Regions from separate parts of the Mesobacillus sp. genome, predicted to be linked through region 3. Evidence: riboswitches for the same ligand, from Rfam matches in the RefSeq annotation. Region 3 holds a riboswitch; each other region holds the start of a gene.
What was found. A riboswitch is a leader RNA that binds a small molecule or an ion and turns the genes downstream of it on or off. The one in region 3 is predicted to bind S-adenosylmethionine.

Region 1 (5,004 bases), on a different contig from region 3:
TTTAGCACGGAATAAAAAAGAGTGTCAACAAAATTATTTCTAAATATTAAGTGGAATGTTCTGGATATTCAACTTAAGCAAGGACGGATGGGACCCCAGTTGCTTTTTCAATGGCCTGCTCAAGGTCTGCGAGAATATCATCTATATTTTCGATTCCAACTGATAAGCGAATCAGGTCCTCAGGAACTCCTGCCGCTTTGAGTCCTTCAGAGTCCAGCTGCTGGTGGGTCGTGCTGGCAGGGTGAATGATCAGGCTCTTGGCATCTCCAACATTGGCGAGATGGGACCATAAGTTGACCGAATTGATCAGCTTCGCCCCTGCTTCGCGTCCTCCTTCAATGCCAAATATGACAACTGAACCTGCCCCCTTCGGCAAGTACTGGTCAGCAAGCTTTTTATCAGGATGCTGATCATTCCCCGGATAGGATACCCAGGTGACAGCCGGATGGGCTTCCAGGAATTCAACGAGCTTTCGTGTATTGGCCACATGCTCTTTCATGCGCACATGGAGTGTTTCAATTCCAAGGTTGAACTGGAAAGCGCTAGCAGGGCTGATTGATGGACCGAGGTCTCGTAAAAGCTGGACTCTGGCTTTAACGATAAAGGCGGCTGGCCCGATTGCTTCACTGTAAACCAAATCATGATAGCTGGAATCAGGCTCATTGAATCCAGGGAATTTAGGAGATTTCCAGTCAAAATTACCGCCGTCGACGATAATTCCTCCTAAAACAGTACCATTACCCAGCAGCCATTTAGTCGCCGAGTGGATAACGATATCTGCACCATGCTCAATCGGCCTGCAAAGGTATGGAGTGGCAAATGTATTATCAATAATCAGCGGAACTCCTGCTTCATGGGCAATGTCCGCAACTGCCTTAATATCAAGGATCCTGAGACTTGGGTTGCCGATTGTTTCAGCAAAGACAGCTTTTGTATTAGGAGTAATCGCTTTACGGAAATTTTCCGGGTCTGTTGCATCTACAAACTTAACTTTAATTCCGTACTTAGGCAAAGTCACGGCAAACAGATTATAAGTTCCGCCGTATAAATTGGATGACGCTACAACTTCATCTCCGGCATGCGCGACATTAAGAATGGACATAGTGATAGCTGCCATCCCGCTGGCTACCGCGAGTGCCCCAATGCCCCCCTCCAGCAATGCAACCTTTTCCTCAAGGGCCGTAACCGTCGGGTTATGTATCCTTGAGTAAATATATCCCTCTTCTTTCAAAGCGAAAAGATCTGCCGCATGGTTCGTATCATTGAATTGAAAGGCATTGCTCGAATAAATCGGAAGCGAACGAGCTCCTGTCACCGGGTCAGGCGACTGCCCCCCATGGACTCCTAATGTTTCAATTTTGTAATTTTGCTGTTCTTTCGCCATTTCCATCTCTCCATTCAATCAGATTAATTTTAGGAAAGAAGATGCAAAAAAACCCTCTTCTTAAGAAGAGGGTTCATGATCATCTCTCCTTATCTTTCAGAGCATTACCTCTGATGGAATTAGCACCGTGTTTAAAACCGGTTGCCGGGCTTCATTGGGCCAGTCCCTCCGCCTCTCTTGATAAGAATATTCAGTTGATGTTCAAATTAATTTTACAAGTTAAAGTGATAATATCATGCAGTGAATCAAGCGGTCAAATATTTTTTAATTTTTCAGATAAAAACTTCTTCAGGCAGCGGCCGTGCCAGATAAATTATGGACTCCAGCGCAAGCAAAGTTCTGAAAGGGCACTCCAATTTCACATATCCGAGTTGTATAGCATCACGAAGTTTAATTTTCCCATCGAGCAAATACCGCATATTCCCCTCATTTCCAATCAGTGAAATATGCTGATCAGCTTGGGGACACCAGCCTTCGGTAAGATTTATTATATTCTTGTGAATGTGCAAGCAAAAAACTCCATATTCTATTTCAAACTCCAGGCAAAGGTTCATATTATGCGCTAGCTGCATAATATGATTCTTCTTCATCAGAACATTCCTGAAATCTTCAATTCTTTCCTTCATGCCGATCATCTCCCTAATATACATATTCCTTTTTATCAGGGAAAAACCTGTTTAATTCCTTCGACAAATAATATGGAAAAGTCGATTGCTAGCCATGATTTGATTCCTAAAAAAAAGACAATACCGTTGGATAATTCGGCATTGTCTTTCATTTCCCGAGAAATATCTCTACACCAATGGCGGTTTTACGCGGGTTTTGTTTCAAGAACGTTCGGTTTTGGCTTATTCATGCTTCTAAATACTATGAAGAAGTAAATTGAGCCGACTAGATATAAACATGCTGTAATACTGAATACCGCAGCATAACCCCAGTATGATCCGTATTTCAGGACAATCCCGGTGGACACAGGCCCCATAAGTGCCCAGCCCAGGTTAAAAACCATCTGGTTTACCGAATTGGCGAGTCCCTTCATGGAATCATCGACTTTCGACATCATCAACGACATTTGGATCGGGTTTCCGGCATTCATCAAAGCCTGCCGGAATAAAAATCCTAAAGCTGCCAGCCAAAATTGCTGGGTATAGGCGGTTAAAAGCAAGAATGGAAGGGAAAGAAGCTGGAGCACAGCGACTGCTTTTACCTCTCCAAGCCTGCGGACAACCATCGGCCCAATAATCATCGCAACCGCTGTTGCACCCTGACCGAGGGAAATGACCAGCCCTACAAGAGAGTTGGAAGCAGCAAACCGGTCGGCGAAATACAGGTTTAAATATGGAATGACTAACCCGGCACCAAATCCGATTAATAATTGCGCTACTGCGAATAGAATAACCATCTTCAGGCTAAAAAGATTCTGTTTAACATTTTGCAATCCTGTGAAATTGGACTTTGCGGAATTTGTTTTCTGTTTTTCTGTTAGCTTCGAGATTGGAATCAGCGCGGAAGTAAACAATGCCCCACCGATCAATAGCGTATATCGGATACTTTCAAGCTCAGTAAAGAATAACCCGAAAACATCCGTCAGCATTCCTCCCATAAGACTTCCGATTACATTGGCCCCTGTCATGGCGGCAAAATGAATGCTGAATAAGTGTACACGCTGTTCTGGCTTTGAGTTTTCAGCCAGCCATGGAATAATTGACACCTGTATAAATGCGGATACAAGACCTGTTCCAAACGCAAACAGGATAAGCATCGATTGTGTTTCCACCACACTTCTCACGAGGAGAATCGCTCCGGTGGAAAGAGCGCCAAATATCATCAGTCTCTTCCTGCCGACACGATCACTAATGAGGCCAGCCGGGACCAGGATCAGGGCAGTTGCCAGTGAAGCCATTGAGATAACCTTTCCGTTTACCAGTTCATTAAAGCCTAATTCACGAATGTAAAAATTGTAGATCACCATAAAAATGCCCAGTCCTATTTGTGTTAGGATATTGGCAATAAAGGTCAATTTGATATTGCGGTTATAGCTTTTGATTTGTTCTGCCCACTCGTCATAAAAAGCCATAGTATCCTGCGCTCCTCGAATATTTCGTATCTCTAAATATAATACTGTTTTTGGAATGTTATGTAAATCCTTTTTGATATTTTACTGCGATTTCCGGGCAAAAAAAAAACGGCTTAGCCGCTTGTTTGTACATTCTCGAGATTTTTTAATTTTTCATATAGATAAGGGACGGATTGAAAAGCATAAATCTTTTCTTGTACCTCTCCCCTGTTAATAATGATCAGGCATGGCACACTTTCAATTTGAAATCTTTCCGCCATTTCCGGTATAAAATTCAAATCCGCTTTTCCGTAGTCAATATTGGGCAGCAGCTGCTCTATGACTGTCAGCATTTTCCCTGCCACCTGGCATGTACCGCACATTGGCGTATAAAAATATAGGCAGCCTGTTCTTTTATTTGCAAGAAATGTATCGATATCTTCCTTTTTCCAATCCTTCATCTACAGTCATCCTTTTTCTAAATACTCTGCATGAACGTCAATATTTGCTGAAATCAAAACTGTAGCCAAATGATATTCTGGTGCAGTTGCGACCTCCCTGTACATTTTATCGATGTACAAATGATTCGCTTCCGGGAATTCACGTTTAAACTGCTTTCGCAGCTTTTCTCCAGATGCATCAGCATCAACGAGAATATATACATCTTTATCAAAAAGGGAATCAATCAGCTCATCCAGCTTCGATACTCCAATTGTCCCATTCGTACAAATTATTTCGACAGGCTCCTTCAGCACAGTCTGTACTTTACGTTTGTCAGATGAGCCTTCCACTATGATTACCTTGTGATTTTCATCCATCGCCATAACCACCTATGCACCAGAAAATGATTGCTTTACAACATTATAAACATTCTCAATAGAATTGTGCTGTTAAGTACATATTTCTATTGTCACGGTTTTCAAATCATATTGCAAAAATTTGAACTATATAGGTCAAACTTAAGTTTTACAATTTATCTGAATATCTGCGCTCCAGGCACTTCGCTTTCCTCGGGGCGTGAGGTGAGCCTCCTCGTCGCTACGCTCCTGCGGGGTCTCACTTGGCCCGCTGCATCCCGTAGGAGTCTTCGTGCCTTCCGCTCCGATTAAAGTTAGATATAACCATTTCAATTTCAACATACATAGCTACCCGAAAAAACAAGATTTTCCCTTAATATTAATGGTGCAAACCAATTACCAATGAAAAAACAGCGGCTAATCTGGCCGCTGCTCTACTGTTAACACCAGCCGCCTTCATCACAATCAGTATACCGCGGTTCTGACTGATCCGGCACTGATACATGCTGGTAAATCCTATTCTGTTCAGAGACAAAATGATGTCCTAGTTCAAGCTGCATTCCTTCAGGCAATTTGATTTTCCCTATAGGCTCTTTTTCTAAATAAAGCTGGATTTCTCCATTTTCCAATTTACCTGTCACCCGATCGGTGATATCCATTTTCTCCTGCTTTAACGTCATTGTTCACACCCCTTTTTTCATTCATCGCTGTTTTTATTTTGTCCGAAACCGGGAATGAAAGTGATGGAAAAATGCAGGAGATAGCGG
Region 2 (5,004 bases), on a different contig from region 3:
ATGAATAAGTCCCATATCCATACGGTCAATTCCGCATGATTATGGGACTTAATTAAGGAACCTATTCCATCCACTCAGGCTTACCAAAGCCCTTAAATTCTTCATCAATCACCTTTTCGAATTCTGGTGATTCTACTACTTCTTTAATGTCCTTTGCAAACTGTGCATTTTCGTCTTTCGTATTGATGACAACACGGTTGCGGTACTGATCAGGCATTTTTTCAAGCTGCAAGGCATCGAGGAGATTCATTTTTGCTGCCAGTGCAAAGTTCCCTGGTACAGCTGACAGATCAACACTTTCCACTGCTCTTGGAAGCTGAGCTGCTTCAAGCGGTTTGAACTGCAGGTTTTTAACGTTGTCCTTTACATCTTTTTCAGAAACAGTCAGCGGATCTGCATTAGGATCAAGGGTGATCAAACCAGCATCCTCAAGAATCAAGAAGGCACGGGCTGCATTTGTTGGGTCATTCGGAACCGCGATTGAAGCACCTTCTGCCACTTCATCAAGCGATGAGAATTCCTTTGAATAGATGCCCATTGGAGCAGTAGGAACAACGATGACTTCAGATAATTCAATGTTATGTTCTTTTGCGAAATTCTCCATGTATACTTTATGCTGGAACAGGTTTGCATCCAGGTCACCTTTTGATAGTGCGATGTTTGGCTGGATATAATCGCTGAATTCCACAATCTTTACTTCATAGCCTTTTTTCTCAAGCAATGGTTTGATTGCCTTTGATACCATATCACTGTACGGTCCAGATGTTGCGCCAAATGTAACCTGTTTGCTGTCTTCCTTGGCTTCTCCAGTTGAAGATGAATCACTGCCGCATGCAGCAAGCAATCCAATTGTTAATAGTAAGATGACTGAGTACAAAAGCTTTTTCATTAAAATAACCCCCATTTTTTATTGTTATCTTTTATCTACTAATCTGGCGATTTTATCCCCGCCGAACTGAATAAGCTGGACAAGGCAAATCAGGATAATAACTGTAGTAATCATGACGGTGTTGTCATAGCGATAGTAGCCGAAACGGATTGCAAGGTCCCCGACTCCCCCGCCGCCGACAATACCTGCCATTGCTGAGTATGCAACAAGGCTGATGATTGTAATCGTCACTCCCTGGACGATTCCAGGGCGGGCTTCTGGAATAAGGACATCTTTAATGATCATCCACGGGGTGGCACCCGTAGCGACTGCCGCCTCAATGACTCCTTTATCAATCTCCCGGAAGCTTTGCTCTACAATTCTCGCAAAAAACGGAATGGCAGCTACCGATAATGAAACAGATGCTGCTGTTGGCCCGATTGTCGTACCAGCGATTAAGTTTGCCAGCGGCAGCAGGGCAATCAACAGGATAATAAATGGAACTGAACGGATCATATTCACGATGAAGCCAGCAATATTCTTAAAAATCCGATTTTCAAGGAACAAGCCTTTATCAGTCACAAACAGCAGCACTCCCGTTGGCAGCCCGACAATGACTGACACAAGGATTGAAATCCCGACCATATAAATGGTTTCAAAAAAAGCTTTGTTCAATTCAGGAAGCAGGGAGACCAGGCTTTCAGGCAGCATCGTGAATCACCTCCAGATTTTTTGTTCTTGATCCGATATAGTCGATTGCACGATCAAGCTCTTGTATATCTCCTGTTACCTCCATGATAAAAATACCTAAAGGTACATCCTGTATGTATTCGATTTTTCCATGAAGGATATTGCCGCGGACCTTGAACTTCTGGAATACATCGGAAATGACGGATTGTTCTGCGATCGCACCCTGGAAAAAGATTTTGATGATTTTCCCGGACCTTCCCTCCAGCAGCCTTTCAGGAAGATCGAACTTGAGAATCGAGTTTACAAAGTCTTTTGTCAGCTGCTCCTGCGGGTTGGCGAAAACATCGTATACATTGCCTTCCTCGATGACCTTTCCATCCTGCATAACCGCCATTCTGTCACAAATGGTCTTCACTACCTCCATCTCATGGGTGATAAGAACAATTGTTATGCCTAGCTCGATATTGATCTTTTTCAAAAGAGCCAGAATCGATTGGGTTGTGCTTGGGTCCAATGCAGAGGTTGCTTCGTCACACAACAGCACAGATGGGTTGTTCGCCAGCGCACGCGCTATGCCGACACGCTGTTTTTGGCCGCCGGATAATTGGGCCGGATAGACATCTTTCTTATCTGACAGGCCAACCATATCCAGGAGTTCTACGACTCTATCGGCAATTTCTCCTTTTGGAGTGCCAGCCGCTTTTAATGCAAAAGCAATATTCTCACTCACTGTTTTGGCACTGACCAGATGAAAATGCTGAAAAATCATACCGATTTTCAAGCGCGCCTTGCGCAGGTCATTTTTATTTAATCCAGTGAGCTCGACTCCGTCGATGATCACCTGGCCAGACGTCGGCTTTTCCAGGAGGTTCAGGCATCTGAGCAAAGAGCTTTTCCCTGCTCCGCTGTAGCCGACGATTCCAAAAACCTCCCCTTTATTAACTTTTAATGAAACATGATCAACCCCGGTAACTGTACCTTTTTTCGTTTCATATACCTTGACCAATTCTTTTATCTCAATCATTTCTTTCCCCCCGTCCCAGGTTCTTTCGTAACGGTAAAAAATAAAAAATGCCTCTTTCATTCACAGAAAGAGGCATCGTAAAAATCTATACGACTTATCTCTCAGAATGAATTCATTCTGCAGGAAGTGGCACCGTTCCAAAATGGAGGTTGCCGGACGTCATAGGGCCTAGTCCCTCGGTCACTCTTGATAAGTAACTTATTTAATTTTAATAATAGAAATCATAAAACCTTCTGATTTGTTTGTCAACATAGTATTTTTGCGAACTTTATAATGGTATCGCTTTCATCGTTGAGGCAGTATAGAGAAATTTTTTTCAGCAAAAAAGCAAAATAGAAAATAGGAACCCCCTTTTTATGATAAAACAAGGGCTCCATAAACTAATGCACCAGCAATGACATAAGCAGAATGCACTTTCATCTTTTCCATTAACACATAGCTGATGCCGCCGATAAGAATGGTCTGCAGAAGCCCGACTCCTTCATAAGAAGAGAAAAGGAAATCGTAGGTCATGACTCCAAGCAATACAGCAATTACCGGACGGACAATAATGGTCAGCCGTTTTACCTTGGGTGAATCTTTAAACTTCATAAGCAAGCCAAGGAGTCCGATCATCAAGACCAGCGAAGGCGCCACCGTTGCAAAGACTCCTACTATAGCACCCAGAACCCCGCCCTCGGAATAGCCAATATAGCCGGCCATTTTCGTGGCTATTGGTCCCGGCAATGCATTACCCATCGCGAGCACTTCGCTGAACTCATTGACCGTCATCCAGCCGTAGCGGTCGACGACCTCGTTCTCAATCAGCGGAATGGAAGCTGGGCCGCCGCCATAGCCGAGAATCCCAGGAATGAAAAATGCCAAAAATATTTTAAAATAAAGCATCACTTATCCCCTCCCGCATCTTTTTGCATGGAGGGAGATGGTCCCTTCATGAGCAAGGCACCGATTAACAGCACAAAAATCAGGATTGCTGGATGCAGGTGCAGAAACTGAAGCAGCAGCAGGCTGCCTCCGAGCGCAATAACAGTCCATTTCCATCCCAGCTTGGAGGTACCCGATTTTTTTATAAAGTCCCAGGTAAGGACAGCAAGCATTACAGCAACAACTGGCACGACAGCCTGGGCCATCCCGCTTACCCACGGCTCATCCTTGTAGGCATTAAGACCGGTCAGGAGGAGGATCATCAAGATGATTGTCGGTATGATTGTTGCTGCAAGCGCGGTTATCATCCCAAGAACTCCGCCCACCCGGAAGCCGATATAACCGGCCATTTTTGTGTTAATCGGACCTGGGAGGGCATTTCCCAATGCAAGGATATCGCTGAATTCATCTGAATCCATCCATTTATATTTCTCTACAACTTCCTTATGTACTAGTGGAATGGAGGACGGACCGCCCCCATAGCCGAGAATTCCGACCCGAAAAAAAGCCAAAAACAAATCAGCCTGTTTCATGCCCTTCACCTTCTTTTTGTAATCACTTTTCCATGCCAGTTTCTATTTATCTATCCCCTGATTGTACAAACAAGTAAAAAGTATCACAGCACATCAGCCGCGATAATTACATTTTACCTGTTAATGTTAAATACGGAAACCGAAATATTTCTCTTCCCCAGCTTTAGGCTAAGGTTATTTCCTGATCGTTTGCAGTTTATTAAAATACAGGGAGCCAATGGAGAGAATGGTGCAGATGCAATTGACACTGGTTGCTGAACAAAATTATCAGGCACCGGAAAAAAGGGGACCAATGATGCAGATTTGTGACCGAAAATTCCAGCCACCGGAAAAAGGCCATAAATAGAGCACATTAATGACCGAAAATTCCAATACTCGGAAAAATAGGGCTCAAATGAAGCAGCAGGTCATTAATCGCCACGCATCTTCCCCAAAAATAAGGCAGGCTGTACAAAACAGCCTGCCTAGCTAGATTATTTCACTTTTGAAAATCTGTTCAAATCTCCGTTTTCTCCGAGAACGATCAGGATGTCTTCGGCTCTTAATGTTTTTTCAGGGTCAGGGGAAATGTCTACCTTCGTACCTGTTTTTACTCCGATAACGGTGATATTGTATTTTGCACGGAGATTGATCTCGATCAGGTTTTTGCCTGCCATGCTCATTGGGAGTTTGATTTCTTCAATGCTGTAGTCATCTGAAAGCTCGATGAAGTTCAGTACGTTAGGTGAGGCCATCAGCTGATGTGCTACTCTTTCTCCCATATCTCTTTCCGGGAAGATGACTTTGTCTGCCCCGACCTTGAACAATACCTGTGCATGGTGCTTGTTGAGCGCTTTTGCGACGACATTGGCTACTCCCATTTCCTTGAGGATGAGAACTGTCAGGATACTTGCCTGGATGTCGTCGCCAATCGCAACGATAACTGTATCAAAGTTCCTGATTCCAACAGCCCTCAGCGTTTGCTC
Region 3 (5,004 bases):
GACCTGAGCGTCGATAATTCGATCCGGCTCACGATGGTATAAATGATTTTCTTCGGTTCGTTTGAGAAGACACCCTGTCCATGGATATACGTCATGCCGCGTCCGACGGTTTTCAGCAGTTCCTCGGCAATCTCCTCCGGCGTGTCCGAAATGATCGTGACGGATTTCAATTCCTCCATACCTTCGACGACTACATCAATCATTTTAAAAGCGATGAAATAAGTGATGATCGAGTACATCGCTGTATCCCAGCTGAACACGAGCAATGCGGCGAGGATAAAGATGAAAAAGTTCATCACCATGACGAGCTGGCCAACTGAAATAGTCCGGTTTTTGCTGACAAGGATTGCGACGATTTCCGTGCCATCCAAAGCTCCGCCAGCACGGATAACAAGGCCGACACCGGTGCCGAGGATGACCGCGCCAACAATCGTAGCCAGGAACAGATCGGTCGTAACCGGCTCAAAATGATGCAGGTATGCAGTAGCGGCAGATAAAACCACAACTCCGTACAATGTATTAAGCGTAAATTTCAAACCCATCCGTTTGTAGCCAATATACAAAAACGGCAGGTTCAATACAATCAGGAATATACTCATTGAGACACCTGTCAGTTCCGCGGCAATGATGGACAGACCGATGACTCCTCCGTCAAGAATCGCATTGGGAACCAAAAACATATCAAGCCCAAATGCTGCAATAATCGCGCCGATTGTTATCACGATCAGCCGCTGAATCTCTTTCGCCACACTTTTCTTCTTTGTTTTTGCCACAGTAAATCCAACCCTTTTCTATTAAAAATCAAACCATCAAATTTTGTACTATATATATTGTATCAAACTTTTTTAAAACTCAAGACAATCACCGTCCTGTTTGGGCTAATAGGAAAATATAACTTTTTTCAAATTTATAGGCTCTTTTCTAATACTTTGTTGCTATTCTATAAATTTTTGAAAGAAAACACTCATTTTCAAAAAGGTGAATATATGTTTTTTAAGAAAGGCTTTGTAATAAAAGGCTGTTGATTTCCGTTCCAGGCGCTTCGCTTTCCGCGGGGCCGGCGCTGAGCCTCCTCGCCGCCGTTGGCGTCTGCGGGGTCTCACCTGTCCGTCTAATCCCGCAGGACTCTGAAAAGCATCCTTGAATGGGCCCACGCACGATGGAAATGCGTTAGCATTTTCGGAGGAGTCTACGCGCCTTCCACTCCAATCAACAGGATCTAAATTCAATATTTATGAAGGAAACAATCTTTGCGAAAACAGCCAATTTATATTTTCCTAACGCATAAGTGCAACTTCGCCTCTGTCTTCGCCTTTAAGGGCTTGCCAATCGGCGAGTTTTCTGTATATTTTTAGATTATATAACCAGGATTAGAAAATAGGCATATTTGGGTATTGAGGAGAGAAAGATTCTACAGAAAACCGGAGGGACCATTTTGGCTAACGATACTCAAGTTAAATATAGATCAAATACTAGGCAGCAGGAATCTGGGCAGCGGAAGAAAAGAAAACCGCTGCAATCAGAAAATATCACTCAACAGAGCGCTGAAAAGGCGAAGCAGAATCCTAAGATGAAAAAAATCAAGGAAACTTCAAATCCGAAGGCGGAAACTGCCGGGACAAAAGCAGTCACCAAGCAGGCTAATCAAACCAACGAGACTAAGTCTGCAGATGACAAGTCACAGCAAAACGCTAAGCGAAATACCGGCCAATCCAAAAATAGCGGAACCGGAGAGCAAAACGGAAGCCGCAAAAACAGCAGCACAAAAATTGCATCAGAAAAAAATAATAGCGGACACCCCAACAAAACCGAGAACAAAAACAACAATGGAAACAAAAATCAAAGCAATAATAAGGACAATAAGCGGAAGAGTGCTAATGTACAAGATGCGAATGGGAAGCGGGATAACAGGGAATCAGTTCCTTCCAAACAAAATCAAAGCGGCCAACAAAAGAGTAACCCAAATAGCAAGCAGGACGCAGAAAACTCAAGCCAGGAGCATGAGGTGAACCATAAGGAGCAATCGGGACGGTTTGAGACCGCTTTTAACCGAATCCATAAAGCTTTAAGGGAAATGGTGAAGGAAACCGACAGCGATGCGTTTGTTGAGCTCCTGTACTCAGGCTATAAGAATCATTCATTAATCCGCAAATATAAAAGTGAGCTGCACCAGTTTGCGAAGCTGCGCAATGCGATTGTCCATGAGCGGGTGAATGCGGATTTCTATATCGCGGAACCGCATATCGAGGTCGTTGAACAGATTGAGGAAATCTGCCGCGAATTTGAAAAGCCGCAAACGGCCCTTTCAATCGCAACAAGCCCGGTATTCTACTATTATGAAGATGCGTATCTGAAAGATGTGCTGAAGGTAATCAACAAGTTTGATTTCACGAGATTCCCGGTTTATGACAAGGATGATAAATATGTCGCACTGCTAACTTCGACAGAAATCATCCAGTGGATGGCCAAGCATTTTTCAAGTGAAGTTATTCATTTTGAAGATGTCCGGATCAAGGACCTTCTGACGAAAGGGAAAAACTACTTTGTTACCTTCGTCAAAGAGGAAACCTCGCTCTATGAAATCGAGGAACTTTTTGAACGCTACCATACGAGAGGGAAGAAGCTGCAGGCAGTCATCATCACCGAAACAGGCGACCGCCACGGCACGCCAATCGGTGTCATCACGCCATGGGATCTGCTTGACAGCGAGCCTTCTGAAGACTGATTCGCACCAGAACAATCAATTGACGAGAGTCCTTTTTAGTTGATATACTTCAGCTATTAATAGGACTCTTTTCTTATGGCTGTTTTAAAAAATGCCCGTAATGAAGAGAGAAAAATATACTCTTATCCAGAGCGGCAGAGGGACAGGCCCTGTGAAGCCCGGCAACCTTCCTGTAAAGGGGAAAGGTGCTAATTCCTGAAGAGTCAACGTCTGAAGATGAGAGAGGATAGCCAAGCGCTAAAGCCTCTTCTTATTGGAAGAGGTTTTTCTTTTTTACAAATCATACAAAGCAGGTGGACAAATTGGCAGGCAAGTTCGAGACAGAAGTAGTTCATTCATTGCATAAAAAAACAGATGGCATCAAAAGCAAGGCAACGCCGATCTATCAAACTTCCGCATTTACGTTTAACAATCTCGATGAACTGGAGGGCTTTTACCAGGGAGAAGGCAATTATCTTTATTCACGTGTCGGCAATCCGAATACAGACGAACTGGGCCAGTCTGTAGCGGCGCTTGAGCAGGCACCGGACGGGGCAGCGGCATCTTCGGGTCTGGCCGCCATCCTTGCAGGCGTGCTGGCAGTCGCAAAGAACGGTGACCATATCGTTGCCGCGGCCGATTTGTATGGCGGCAGCTTTCATCTGTTAAAATCAGAGCTGCACAACTTCGGCATCGAAACAACATTTGTTCCTTTCACTGATTTGCAGAAAGTAGAAGCTGCAATCAAGGAAAATACGAAGCTGCTATACACGGAATCGATCACGAACCCTTTGCTGCGGGTTGAAGATCTTGAAGAGGTCATTTCGGTTGCAAAGAAACACAAGCTTGCTGTTCTTGTTGACAATACCTTTGCGACTCCTCTCCATCTTAAACCGTTCCTGCTGGGGGCTGACCTTGTCGTCCACAGCGCCACGAAGTATATCGGCGGCCATAGTGATGTGACTGCAGGTGTCGTCGTCGGCCGGAAGGACCTGATTGCTGAGGCGCGGTCGAGGATCGTGAACCTTGGAGCCAACCTCAGTCCTTTTGAGGCATGGCTGACGTGCCGCGGCTTGAAGACACTTGCACTAAGGATGAAGGCACAGTCCGAGAATGCCAGATTGCTCGCCGAAAAGCTTCGTGCAAATGACAAGGTTGCCAGGGTCTATTATCCTTTTGAAAAAGGGGAAAAAGGATTTGGCGCCATCGTCACGATTGAACTGGGACAAAATGTGGATACGGATTTATTTTTCAAATCGCTTGGCTGGGTGAAGATTGTTCCGACCCTTGCTGGAGTGGAAACAACAGTGTCCCATCCGCTGAAAACGTCTCATCGTGCTCTTCCGCCGGAGGCTCAGGCAGAACTTGGAATCACCTATGAAGTAGTGCGGATTTCTGTCGGGATCGAGCATGCAGAGGATATTATTGCCCAATTTGAGTCAGCTTTGGAAGCCTCTGTAAAATAAATAAAATAGCACTTGAAAACTGTTCGACATTATGTTTACGCCTCCTTCAGACGGGTATCTTTAAAGGGACTACTCGTCTAAAGGAGGCTTTTAATATGTATTATGAACATGAAAAACATCTAGTTGGAGTATACGATAATGAGCGTGAGGCAATCCAGGCTGTTGAGGACCTGAAAAGACAAGGCTACTCAACAGAAGACATCTCTGTTATCGGTAAAAACGATGAAGAAGTGGATCACATTAACGAAGCAACCGGTACGAAGACTGAGGAAGGTCTTGCTGCAGGTGCAGCAACAGGCGGCGTTCTAGGCGGCCTGACAGGTTTATTGGCTGGTATTGGTGCATTGGCGATTCCTGGAATCGGGCCAATCGTGGCAGCTGGTCCAATTGCTGCAACCCTTACAGGTGCGGCAGTCGGCGCAGGTGCAGGCGGTCTTGCTGGAGCACTGATTGGAATGGGTATTCCAGAGGATGAAGCAGACCGTTATGAAGGCTATGTAAAAGAAGGTAAAATTCTTGTTGTCGTTGAGCGCGACGAAAACCGGGTTGGCTTGAATGACACAAACGTAACACGTACGCAGCAGCCGGTCGATGCACCACTGACATCGGACAACCCTGCTAATACTCGTTTTGACAACACTCGCGATTTTTAATTTGATGCCATAGAAAAGAGGCTGCCATTGACTTGGCAGCCTTTTGGCATTGTTTCAGCATTATTTTTTATTGTCATCCTCTGTCCGAGAATCAAGCAAATCAATCCTGCTGGCGTCATCTACATTCAATGAGGAAAAAATAAAATACATAAGAGCTCCGCCCATTAACCCAAGGCAAATG
Region 4 (5,004 bases), on a different contig from region 3:
TTTAAAAAAAATATTTTTATGTGGTTACCTATTCGAGGTGTCTAAATCCAGCTCCAGCGCCTAGCCCCTCGAGACACTTGTCTAGCTGCGGGCTTCTAACTCCTCGAGACACTTGTCTAGCTGCGGGCTTCTAACTCCTCGAGACACTTGTCTAGCTGCGGGCTTCTAACTCCTCGAGACGCTTCGGGGCTGAACGAACAATGCGCGTGCGCTTTTTGTTCTTGCATTAATAGAATTCAGGTCTGCGGTCAGCAAAAATAGGGATTCTGCCCCTAGCCTCTTTAACCTGGTCTAAATTGATTTCCGCAACCAGGAGCTCCTCGCCTTCCCCTGCCTCAGCAATGACATCTCCCCAAGGCCCGATAACCATCGAATGGCCCGCAAACGTATTGTTTGGGTCAGATCCTGAACGATTGCAGGCGATAACATAGCACTGGTTTTCAATTGCTCTGGCAATCAGCAGCGCCCGCCAATGCTCAAGTCTTTGGATCGGCCATTCAGCAACGACAAATATCGCCTCTGTCTGCTCAAGGGCATGGGCCCGTACCCATTCTGGGAAGCGGATATCATAGCAAATCAGCCCTGCGAATTTTTTGTCTTCGAGAGTGAAAATACCTTTGCTGCTTCCCGGGGCAAGATACAAATGTTCATCCATCAGCTGAAAAAGATGCAATTTGCTGTACTTGCCGGCTTGCGCTCCTTTTCTGTCGAACACGAGCATGGTATTTTCGATGCCTTGGGCCGTCTTATTCGCCACGGAACCGCCGATAATGTTGGCACCGTGCTTAACGGCCAGCTCTTTCAAAAAAGCGGAAGCTTCGCGTGCTTCTTCATCCGATTTTTCCTGAAGATTAGCCAAATCATAACCCGTCGTCCAAAGCTCAGGGAGAACTATGATATCAGGGTTTTGGGAGCTGGCACGATCAATCAGCCCAGCAGCAGCTTTATAGTTTTCTGCAGCATTTCCAAAAGCAATGTCCATTTGCAGACAGGCTATTTTAAATTTCATCACGTATCACCGCCATAGATATCTGAAAATTATTTCTTTACAAGTTACTATTTACGTTATATCATTTGTGACTAGAATTTCAAATTAAAATTTTCAAATATTTATAACTTAATACCAAGCAGGTGAGAAAATATGGAGTTTCAACAGTCAGAATTACTGAAAAGCCTGCCCAAGCAATTCTTTGCTTCTCTCGTACAAAAAGTAGGGAGATACACAGAACAGGGGGCAGACGTGATTAACCTTGGCCAGGGTAACCCTGACCAGCCCACTCCCGGACATATCGTGAATAAACTGAAGGAAGCTGCTGAGAATCCATTGAACCATAAGTATTCGCCGTTCAGGGGAATGCAATCCTTGAAGGTAGCGGCAGCTGAGTTTTATAAAAGAGAATATGATGTCGAACTGGATCCTGAAGAAGAGATTGCTATTCTATTTGGCGGGAAGGCTGGCCTTGTTGAAATTCCCCAATGCCTGCTGAATCCAGGGGAGACGATACTCGTTCCTGATCCTGGCTATCCTGATTATTGGTCAGGTGTAGAGCTGGCAAAGGCAAAAATGGTTACCATGCCGTTAAGAGAAGAGAACAGCTTCCTGCCGGATTACTCTGAGCTTGCACAAGAAGATATTCACAATGCAAAGCTGATGTTCCTAAACTATCCTAATAATCCTACAGGAGCAGTTGCAGACGAGGCCTTTTTCCTGGAAACAATCAAGCTTGCAAAGGCGAATGAAATCTGTGTTGTTCACGACTTTGCATACGGCGGTATCGGGTTCGACGGGAAACGCCCATATAGCTTCTTGCAGGCAGAAGGTGCGAAGGATATCGGCATTGAAATCTATACTTTATCTAAAACTTACAATATGGCAGGCTGGCGCGTAGGGTTTGCTGCAGGAAATAAGAGTGTGATATCCGCTATCAACCTGCTTCAGGACCACATGTATGTAAGCCTGTTTGGTGCTGTACAGGAGGCTGCCGCAACGGCACTGCTCGGTCCTCAGGACTGTGTCGCCGAATTGAATGAACGATACGAATCGCGAAGGAATGTCTTAATTGACGGTTTGAACAAGATCGGCTGGGAGGTCACGGCTCCAAAAGGATCTTTTTTTGCATGGCTGAAGGTCCCAGAGCCGTTTACTTCTGTTGAGTTTGCTGACTTTTTGCTGGAGAAGGCTCACATTGCCGTAGCACCAGGGATCGGGTTTGGCGAATTTGGAGAAGGCTTTGTAAGGGTAGGATTGCTCACGTCAGAAGAACGGCTTTCAGAAGCTGTCAGCAGAATTGAAAGCTTGGAAATTTTCAAAAAAAATATTGACAATGATTTATGAACCTGACATAATACTAATTAGTAAAATTACTTTAACCAATTAAACCAATTAAATAACTCAATTAAATTATTTTCTTATCAAGAGCAGGCGGAGGGACGAGCCCGATGAAGCCCGGCAACCGATCCAGCATATTTGCTGGGCACGGTGCTAATTCTTGCAGCGGAAGCTGATAGATAAGGAGATGTTAGTTTGTTTATCTAACCTCTTCTTTTCGAAGAGGTTTTTTTTATTCAAATTTTGACCAGTGAATGAATGCTATGGAAGGAGATTGAACTTCATGAGTGAAATTACTGCAACTTATATCGTCCATGATGCAAAGCATAATCCAGAAAAAAAAGCAGAGGGAATCGCCCTGGGATTGACGGTAGGGTCATGGACCGATTTACCTGAGCTGGACCAGAAACAGCTGAAAAAACATAAGGGAAGAGTCGTATCTGTCGAAGGAACCGGAGTTGATCATAATTCAGAAACGGTAGCGACGATTAAGATCGCATATCCAGCGCTTAATTTTTCACCCGATCTGCCTGCCATTTTAACAACAGTTTTCGGCAAGCTCTCACTGGACGGAAAGGTGAAGCTCGTGGACCTGAATTTTGGCGATGAACTGAAAACTTCATTTCCAGGTCCTAAATTCGGAGTTGATGGTATTCGCAACAAACTGGATGTGCATGACCGGCCCCTGTTGATGAGCATTTTCAAAGGTGTCATCGGCCGTGATTTTGACTTCCTGCTAAAACAGCTTAAAGAACAAAGTTTGGGCGGAGTGGATCTGATTAAGGACGATGAGATTCTATTCGAAAACGAACTTACGCCTTTCGAAAAGAGAATCGTGCTTGGAAAGCAGGCTTTAAATGAAGTCTATGAAACTACTGGCCATAGGACATTATACGCGGCCAACTTGACTGGCCGGACATCACAGCTTAGAGACAAGGCGAGGAAGGCTGCTGAACTTGGCGCCGATGCATTGCTGTTCAATGTGTTTGCCTACGGCTTGGATGTACTTCAGGAACTGGCTGAGGATGAGGAGATTCCGCTGCCAATCATGGCACATCCTGCAGTAAGTGGTGCATCCACTTCATCAGCGGATTACGGGTTTTCCCATTCGCTGCTGCTTGGCAAGCTCGTTCGCTATGCAGGAGCAGATTTCTCCTTATTCCCTTCGCCATATGGCAGTGTAGCACTGGAAAAACAGCAGGCTATTTCAATTGCACAAGCTTTAACTGCAGAAGATAGCTTTAAAAAGACATTCCCAGTACCATCAGCTGGCATACATCCTGGGATGGTCCCGCTTTTAGTAAAAGATTTTGGAATTGAATCAATCATCAATGCCGGCGGCGGTGTCCATGGACATCCAGGCGGTGCCCAGGGTGGAGGAAGGGCCTTCAGACAGGCAATTGATACGGTGCTGCAGGGCAGGACACTTGAAGAAGGAGCACTTGAGCACGAAGAATTGCGTACAGCGATCAAGCTGTGGGGTACTGCCGAGGCGGTCGCGAAATGAGCAAACCAGTGATATTTTGCGATTTTGACGGAACAGTTACCGAGAAGGATAACATTATAGCGATAATGGATCAATTTGCTCCTCGGGGATGGGAGGAACTGAAGGATAGGGTGCTCGATCGAAGCATCTCCATCAGAGAAGGCGTTGGCAGGATGTTTGCACTCCTGCCTGTGAGCCTTAAGGAAGATATCATCCGGTTTGCAGTCGAGAAAGCAAGAATCCGCCCGGGATTTCAGGAATTCCTTGGTTTCGCTAAGAATGAAGGGATTCCGGTTTACATCGTCAGCGGCGGCATAGATTTTTTTCTTGAACCAATCATAAGCCAGTTCGGGCCTATTGCTGGCGTATACTGCAACAGTTCTGATTTTACACGCGATACAATCAAAATTGAATGGCCAAACAGCTGTGATGAACACTGCTCGAATGATTGCGGCTGCTGTAAGCCATCAATCATCAGACAGCTTGCCGACGATGAAACATACAAGATTGTCATTGGTGATTCAGTTACCGATTTGGAAGCAGCAAAGCAGGCGGATCATGTTTTTGCAAGAGATTACTTGAAGGACAAATGCGAGGAATGGGCGATTCCATATACTCCTTTTGAAACCTTTTATGATTGCATTGAGGCTCTTAATAAAAAGACAGGGGTGAGAGGATGAGCATCTTAGAAACGAAATGGGAAGAATTGGCGGATGTGAAATCAGAATTGGCAGAACGTGACTGGTTCATGGGAACAAGCGGAAACCTGGCAATCAAAGTGAACAGTGATCCGGTACAATTCCTTGTAACGGCAAGCGGAAAGGATAAACGGAAGCGGACTGATGAAGACTTTTTGCTGGTCGACCAGTTCGGCCGGCCTGTGGGAGAAACCCACCTGAAGCCTTCTGCCGAGACTTTACTCCATGTAGAGGTTTACAGGAAGACAAATGCAGGCTGCAGCCTGCATGTCCATACGATAGACAATAATGTCATTTCCGAGGTATACGGAGACAGAGGCGAGGTTCAATTTCAAGGTCAGGAATTAATCAAGGCATTTGATAAATGGGAGGAAGATGCTGTCCTCAAAATTCCCATTATTCCGAATTATGCCCATATTCCAACGCTGGCCAAGGCATTTTCCGAGCATGTAAAAGAAGATTCAGGAGCAGTCCTGATCAGGAATCATGGA

Region 1: another riboswitch for S-adenosylmethionine. It lies ahead of AC3EBE_RS11650 (O-acetylhomoserine aminocarboxypropyltransferase/cysteine synthase family protein); the one in region 3 lies ahead of AC3EBE_RS03120 (trans-sulfuration enzyme family protein).
Region 2: another riboswitch for S-adenosylmethionine. It lies ahead of AC3EBE_RS02405 (methionine ABC transporter ATP-binding protein); the one in region 3 lies ahead of AC3EBE_RS03120 (trans-sulfuration enzyme family protein).
Region 4: another riboswitch for S-adenosylmethionine. It lies ahead of mtnW (2,3-diketo-5-methylthiopentyl-1-phosphate enolase); the one in region 3 lies ahead of AC3EBE_RS03120 (trans-sulfuration enzyme family protein).

What each region holds. Positions count from the first base shown of each region.
Region 1 covers NZ_JBYNSB010000030.1:84,786-89,789, reverse strand. Annotated here, with positions in the region: gene AC3EBE_RS11650 (O-acetylhomoserine aminocarboxypropyltransferase/cysteine synthase family protein) at 74-1,384, opposite strand; SAM riboswitch class I at 1,471-1,571, opposite strand; gene AC3EBE_RS11645 (hypothetical protein) at 1,657-1,974, opposite strand; gene AC3EBE_RS11640 (MFS transporter) at 2,196-3,461, opposite strand; gene AC3EBE_RS11635 (thioredoxin family protein) at 3,575-3,901, opposite strand; gene AC3EBE_RS11630 (toprim domain-containing protein) at 3,908-4,264, opposite strand; gene AC3EBE_RS11625 (YusG family protein) at 4,678-4,917, opposite strand.
Region 2 covers NZ_JBYNSB010000009.1:56,595-61,598, reverse strand. Annotated here, with positions in the region: gene AC3EBE_RS02415 (MetQ/NlpA family ABC transporter substrate-binding protein) at 62-889, opposite strand; gene AC3EBE_RS02410 (methionine ABC transporter permease) at 914-1,579, opposite strand; gene AC3EBE_RS02405 (methionine ABC transporter ATP-binding protein) at 1,569-2,582, opposite strand; SAM riboswitch class I at 2,674-2,778, opposite strand; gene AC3EBE_RS02400 (chromate transporter) at 2,937-3,467, opposite strand; gene AC3EBE_RS02395 (chromate transporter) at 3,467-4,039, opposite strand; gene AC3EBE_RS02390 (potassium channel family protein) at 4,513-5,004, opposite strand, start outside.
Region 3 covers NZ_JBYNSB010000012.1:94,158-99,161, reverse strand. Annotated here, with positions in the region: gene AC3EBE_RS03130 (YitT family protein) at 1-773, opposite strand, end outside; gene AC3EBE_RS03125 (CBS domain-containing protein) at 1,436-2,725, shown strand; SAM riboswitch class I at 2,845-2,948, shown strand; gene AC3EBE_RS03120 (trans-sulfuration enzyme family protein) at 3,028-4,170, shown strand; gene AC3EBE_RS03115 (general stress protein) at 4,266-4,823, shown strand; gene AC3EBE_RS03110 (hypothetical protein) at 4,884-5,004, opposite strand, start outside.
Region 4 covers NZ_JBYNSB010000034.1:42,201-47,204, forward strand. Annotated here, with positions in the region: gene AC3EBE_RS13430 (carbon-nitrogen family hydrolase) at 227-1,009, opposite strand; gene AC3EBE_RS13435 (aminotransferase class I/II-fold pyridoxal phosphate-dependent enzyme) at 1,142-2,335, shown strand; SAM riboswitch class I at 2,407-2,515, shown strand; gene mtnW (2,3-diketo-5-methylthiopentyl-1-phosphate enolase) at 2,613-3,836, shown strand; gene AC3EBE_RS13445 (2-hydroxy-3-keto-5-methylthiopentenyl-1-phosphate phosphatase) at 3,833-4,495, shown strand; gene AC3EBE_RS13450 (methylthioribulose 1-phosphate dehydratase) at 4,492-5,004, shown strand, end outside.